2 linked regions of the Rheinheimera salexigens genome follow. The protein of the gene in region 1 interacts with the protein of each later gene in a pairwise test. Links are inferred from orthologs where the notes say so. Each region holds a gene or a part of one and is shown on either strand. Other genes may lie near its edges. The genes, in order: trhO and rplL.

What was found.
Region 2: the proteins of trhO (region 1) and rplL interact in binary tests that used the Escherichia coli proteins (3 or more experiments, as listed by UniProt). The link is inferred for Rheinheimera salexigens from one-to-one orthologs.

Annotation. Positions count from the first base shown.
Region 1 is NZ_MKEK01000001.1:1,911,477-1,914,593, forward strand. What follows is about bases 114-2,900. They hold trhO (oxygen-dependent tRNA uridine(34) hydroxylase TrhO), read left to right. Parts: upstream 114-943; coding sequence 944-1,858; downstream 1,859-2,900. Other genes in these bases: BI198_RS08730 (GNAT family N-acetyltransferase), read left to right, coding at 114-162; BI198_RS08735 (LysE family translocator), read left to right, coding at 191-844; BI198_RS08745 (tetratricopeptide repeat protein), read right to left, coding at 1,895-2,900. Outside these bases: more of BI198_RS08730, read left to right, coding at 1-113; more of BI198_RS08745, read right to left, coding at 2,901-2,923; class I ribonucleotide reductase maintenance protein YfaE, read right to left, coding at 2,994-3,117. UniProt on the Escherichia coli protein: Catalyzes oxygen-dependent 5-hydroxyuridine (ho5U) modification at position 34 in tRNAs, the first step in 5-carboxymethoxyuridine (cmo5U) biosynthesis.
Region 2 is NZ_MKEK01000001.1:29,825-33,093, reverse strand. The notes cover bases 331-3,269. They hold rplL (50S ribosomal protein L7/L12), read left to right. Parts: upstream 331-1,586; coding sequence 1,587-1,952; downstream 1,953-3,269. Other genes in these bases: rpoB (DNA-directed RNA polymerase subunit beta), read left to right, coding at 2,126-3,269; rplJ (50S ribosomal protein L10), read left to right, coding at 1,028-1,522; rplA (50S ribosomal protein L1), read left to right, coding at 331-755. Outside these bases: rplK (50S ribosomal protein L11), read left to right, coding at 1-50; more of rplA, read left to right, coding at 54-330. UniProt on the Escherichia coli protein: The binding site for several of the GTPase factors involved in protein synthesis (IF-2, EF-Tu, EF-G and RF3). Is thus essential for accurate translation.

The sequences.
Region 1 (3,117 bases):
CCGGGTAATGCCGCAGAGCGTTATTTTAGTCAAGCCGGCGGCAACGTACTAGCCATTCACCCACAACGTTGGCGTCATTTATCAGAAACAGTCGGTTATGACTGTCCAATATGCGAAAATGTATGCCTGTGTAGCGCAGCCGAAATGCTGCTGCAGTTTTAATTTCTACTATTCTAATTAGTGAGTACTCATGAGCTTTTGGCCAGAATTTTTCGTTATTGCAACGGTACATTTAATGGCAGTGGCCAGCCCTGGCCCTGATTTTGCGATAGTGCTGCGTTATGCGGTACGTTATGGCGTAAAAGCCGCGATAGCCGCCAGTATAGGTATTGGCAGTGCTATTTTATTACATGTGACTTATTCATTGATTGGCATCGGGGTGTTAATTCAAACCACGCCTTGGTTATTTCAACTACTTAGTGTCGTAGCCGCGCTGTATTTGGCTTATATCGGCATCCAAGCACTACGCTCAAAGCCTAGCGTTGAAACAAGCGCTGCGAGCACCGATCCTGCTGCAGCTTCATTACACGCAGCACCTTCTGTTCGCAAAGCTTTTATTGCCGGCTTTATTACTAACGGTTTAAATCCTAAAGCAACCTTGTTTTTTCTGTCGTTATTTGCCGTTATTATCGCGCCAACCACACCGCTAGAATATAAGTTAATTTACGGCCTCTATATGGCCGTGGCTACTGCGCTATGGTTTAGCTTTTTATCATTAATATTAACTCGGCAAAAAGTGCGCAGATTTTTATTGGCAAAAGGGTATTGGTTTGACCGCGCGATGGGCTTGTTGTTATTGGCTTTAGCATTGCATTTAATTTTTAGTAGTTTTGTAAACGCCTAAGCCTACTAACGCTAGACTTGCCATCAGCTGGCTGCAAGTTATAATAGCCGCGATTTTAATTGCCCTGGATTTACGATCCAGCTTTGCAAGAGGTTAAGTATGTATATTGTAGCTGCACTGTATAAATTTGTTCGTCTTCCTGATTATGTCGAATTACGCGACACCATTTATCAACTGATGGTACAACACAACGTCAAAGGCACGTTATTATTAGCTGAAGAGGGTATCAACGGCACTATATGCGCCAAACGCGCGGATATCGATGCCTTAAAAGCTTGGTTTGATAGCCAACAGCGTTTTGCTGATTTAAGTTATAAAGAATCATTTGCCGAAGAACCGGCTTTTTATCGTACCAAAGTGAAGCTTAAACAAGAAATTGTCACTATGGGCGTTGAGGGCATTAACCCAGCACATATTGTGGGCACTTATGTCAAAGGCGATGATTGGAATCAACTAATCACCGATCCCGATACTATTCTTATTGATACCCGTAATGACTATGAAGTCAGTATTGGCACCTTTAAAAATGCGGTTAACCCCAATACCACTACCTTTCGTGAGTTTCCACAGTGGGCCGCACAAAACCTAGATAAAACTAAACATAAAAAAGTAGCCATGTTTTGCACCGGTGGTATTCGCTGTGAAAAATCGACTGCCTTTTTAAAAGAGCAGGGATTTGATGACGTTTATCATTTAGAGGGTGGCATTCTTAAATATTTAGAAGAAATGCCTCAAGAGCAAAGTCTATGGCAAGGTGAGTGTTTTGTTTTTGATCAGCGCGTGGCTGTAAAACATGGTTTAGAGCAGGGCAGTTATGACCAATGTTATGCTTGTCGTATGCCACTGTCTGTCGCGGAAATGGCATCAGAGCATTATGTTAAAGGCTTAAGTTGTCCACACTGCTTTGACAAAACCACTGATGAGCAAAAAGCATCTTTTGCAGAACGGCAGCGCCAAGTAGAATTTGCTAAACAACGCGGTGAAAAACATATCCGTGATGGTAAGTTAGATTAAATTAACGACATTAACAGCAGATATCGATATTTAGAGCTAACTATCGATATCTGCTGGTTTAACTTCTTGTATTATTTCTTCTTTTACTTCTTCGCTAAACTCTTTCGGTTTTAACGCACTTAATAAACTTAACAAGATTAAATTAAATTCTTCACTCATATTATCAACGTTTGTTAAGCTGGCGGCTAATTCGGAGGCACGTTCTAACTGATTAGTGCGATACATTAATTGGCCTAAACGCAAGGTTGCCCAATAGAGTGTGACATTTTGGCTATCTTGATAAAAACTTAAATATTGTTCTAACGCAGTAATACCTATATCAACATCTTGATCGGCAATAACGGCTAAGCGGCCTATATGGTATAAAGCACTGTATTTATTGTTTAAATCTTCAGCATACTTGACGGTTAACTGAAAGTTTTTAAACGCTTCAGCATAGTTTTTTTGCTCGTTTAAGATTTGGGCTTTTCTAAGTAATAACTGGGCATTATAGGGTTCAGTTAAATATTGCTCAATAAGTGCTAATGCTTCATCCGGTTTCTTATCATTTAATAGTAATCTGCTGTTCGCCAACGCAGCTTGAATAGGATTATGTTGCTGTAAATAATCGGCATGAAATCTAGCGAGCTCTTTATCACCCCCAGCGGCGGCTGGAGCTACATTATAAAAATCGATTAAGGCTTGGCGTGCGGCAAAATTGTCAGGATCAAGCTCTAGGGCTTTGTTTAAATGACCAACACCACGCAAAGCACGATCTTTAGCAGAAAAAATATTACCATTTGAGGCTAAACGAATTTTGCTTAGCCCAGCTAAATAATGCAAATTACTATGTTGCGGAAATTGTTCAGTGGCAAAGTTAAGTAGGGTATTAGCATCTTCTAAACGTTGTTGATTAAATAAAGACCGAGCATAAATGGCTAGCACATCGCCATGCTCCTTGTAATCATCTTGCTGCAATATTTGATGCTCTAACTCAGAATACTGGGCTTTAACCAACAGTTGCTGATAATTACCTAAGGTTTCTGGGGCGAGGCTTGCCGCTAAAAATAACATTAACATTTGCATTTAACTAACGCCTTCAAGATCAATGTTGCTAATAACGAGTTTACGCCAAGCTGTGGGCTATTACACGCAATTAGGGGATGTCGATGTCAATGTCTGTTACTGGGACACTGCAACAGGGTAAAAATTCACCTTGCCGAACAAAGGCTAATGGTTCATTGAGGTATTGTATCTTACCGTTAAGTAATTTACAGCGG
Region 2 (3,269 bases), 1.9 Mb from region 1 along the record:
GTACTATTGAAGGTACTGCACGTTCAATGGGTTTAGAGGTGGAGGGTTAATCGATGGCTAAGTTAACAAAACGTGCAAAGTTAATCCGCTCTAAAGTAGATTCGACTCGTGAATACGACATCAACGAAGCCGTAGCTTTATTAAAAGAGCTAACAGCTGGTAAGTTTTTAGAAAGTATTGACGTAGCCGTTAATCTTGGTATTGACGCGCGTAAATCTGATCAAAACGTTCGTGGTGCTACTGTGTTACCTCACGGTACTGGCCGTACCGTTCGTGTTGCAGTATTTACTCAAGGCGCAAACGCTGAAGCCGCTAAAGCTGCCGGTGCTGACATTGTTGGTATGGAAGATTTAGCAGAGCAAGTGAAAAAAGGCGTAATGGATTTTGACGTTGTTATCGCATCACCAGACGCAATGCGCGTTGTTGGTATGTTAGGTCAAATCTTAGGCCCACGTGGTTTAATGCCAAATCCAAAAACTGGCACTGTGACTGCTAATGTTGCTGAAGCTGTTAAAAATGCTAAAGCTGGTCAAGTTCGTTACCGCAATGATAAGAATGGTATTATCCATACTACCATCGGTAAAATTGATTTCGAAAGCGATCATTTAAGAGAGAACTTAGAATCATTATTAGTAGCATTAAAGCGTGCTAAACCATCTGTAGCTAAAGGTGTTTTCATCAAGAAAGTTACCATTTCATCTACACATGGTGCAGGCTTAACATTAAACCAAGCATCATTAACTGCTACGGTTTAATCGTTAGTGCTTTACAGGGCGCAGTGGTTGTTTTATAATCTTGCGCTCATTTTTTAGGGTAGAAAATGCAGTTTAGGCTGCGTTTTCCGTCCAAGACCGTAGGTGCCATAAAAATTTTATGGCTTAAAATAACAACCTACGCAGACGGTGCAGACCCCAGGAAGAATTAGATTCCTTCTGGCCTCACCGTAAATCGCGCGCCTTATGGCAACATAAGGCGATGTGTAGGAAACTGGACAATAATGTCCAGATGAACCAGGAGTTAAGAGCCAATGGCTATTAAGCTTGAAGACAAAAAAGCAATTGTTGCTGAAGTCCAGGAAGCTGCCAAAGGTGCTTTATCTGCGGTAGTCGCAGACGCTCGTGGTGTCACTGTAGGCAAAATTTCTGCGCTGCGCAAGCAAGCGCGTGAAGCTGGTGTATGGATGAAAGTTGTCCGTAATACATTAGTACGCCGTGCAGTAGAAGGCACTGACTTCGAGTGTCTGAAAGATGTATTTGTAGGCCCAACGTTAATTGCGTTCTCTTCAGAGCACCCAGGTGCTGCAGCGCGAATTTTTAAAGAATTCGCTAAAGAGAACAAAGACTTTGAGCTTAAAGGTGCAGCTTTCAGCGGTGATACAGTGGATATCGAGTTGCTAGCATCGTTACCAACATACGACGAAGCTATTGCACGCTTGATGAGCACAATGAAAGAGGCAGCAGCCGGCAAACTTGTACGTACAATTGCCGCGGTTCGCGACCAAAAACAAGAGCAAGCCGCGTAATAATACGTTTGGTTTGATAGTAAAGTTTAATCGGGATTCGTCCCCTAATTTAGGGATCTGAGCAATGTCAGTGACTAAAGATCAAATCTTAGATGCTATCGCAGCAATGTCTGTAATGGATGTAGTTGAATTAGTATCTGCAATGGAAGAAAAATTCGGCGTTTCTGCCTCTGCTGCTGTAGCTTCTGCTGCAGGTCCAGCGGCTGCTGTTGAAGAACAAACAGAGTTTAACGTAGTGTTAGCTGGTATTGGCGCAAATAAAGTGTCAGTAATCAAAGCTGTTCGTGGCGCTACAGGTTTAGGTCTGAAAGAAGCGAAAGACTTAGTTGAATCAGCTCCAGCTGTTATCAAAGAAGGCGTTTCTAAAGACGAAGCAGCAGAACTTAAGAAAATTCTTGAAGAAGCTGGTGCCTCTGTTGAAGTTAAATAATCCGGCTTATACTGGATTGTTTGCCTGAGATGTAGGCTGGGCTGGTGATGAATTAATCACCGGCCTTTTTGCGCTGTGGGACAATGATTTCCCCACCCCGTTGCTACCATGGCTGGTATCAATTACATCCAATAATGGATGTCGGGAAAAAAATCAGCAAGCTGAGGAACCCCATGACTTATTCTTATTCTGAGAAGAAACGTATCCGTAAGGACTTCGGCAAGCGTCCGGAAGTTCTGGATGTGCCATACCTGTTGTCGATTCAGATTGAATCTTTCAGCAAATTTATCGAGCCAGATCCGGAAGGTGGCTACGGCTTAGAAGCCGCATTCCGTTCTGTTTTCCCAATTAAAAGCTACTCGGGTAGCGCGGAATTGCAGTACGTTAGCTACCGTATTGGGGAGCCCGTATTTGATGTAAAAGAATGTCAGATCCGCGGTGTCACATACTCAGCGCCATTACGCGTTAAGCTGCGTATGGTTATTTATGACAGAGAAGCAGCACCAGGTACGATTAAAGACATTCGTGAGCAAGAAGTTTACATGGGTGAAATCCCGCTAATGACTGAGAATGGTACTTTTGTCATTAACGGTACTGAACGTGTTATCGTTTCTCAGCTACACCGTAGTCCAGGTGTGTTCTTTGATCATGACCGAGGCAAAACTCACTCATCAGGTAAAGTGTTGTATAACGCTCGCGTTATTCCTTACCGTGGTTCTTGGTTAGACTTTGAATTTGACGCCAAAGATAATTTATTTGTCCGTATCGACCGTCGCCGTAAATTACCGGCTACGATCTTATTGCGTGCATTAGAATTAAGTACTGAAGAAATCTTAGAAACTTTCTTTGAAAGCACTAAGTTCGAAATTAAAGATGGCAAACTGCTTATGGCAGTGATTGCTAATCGTCTGCGCGGTGAAACTGCTGCATTCGATATTAAAGACAATGATGGCGAAATTATCGTAGAACAAGGTCGCCGTATCACCGCCCGCCATGTGCGTCAGCTAGAAAAAACTGGCATGACCATGATGGAAGTACCACATGAGTACGTAGTTGGCCGTGTCTTGTCAAAAAATTACGCTGACCGTTCAACCGGAGAGATTATTGCCGAGGCGAACGCAGAGCTCACATTGGAGCTGTTAGCAACACTGGCTACTGCCGGTTATGATAGTTTTGAAACACTGTATATTAATGACTTAGATCACGGTGCTTATGTCTCTGAGACAATTCGTATTGATCCAAGTAGCAACAAGATGGAAGCGCTTGTTGAAATCTACCGTATGATGCGTCCTGGTGAACCACCAACGCGCGATGCGG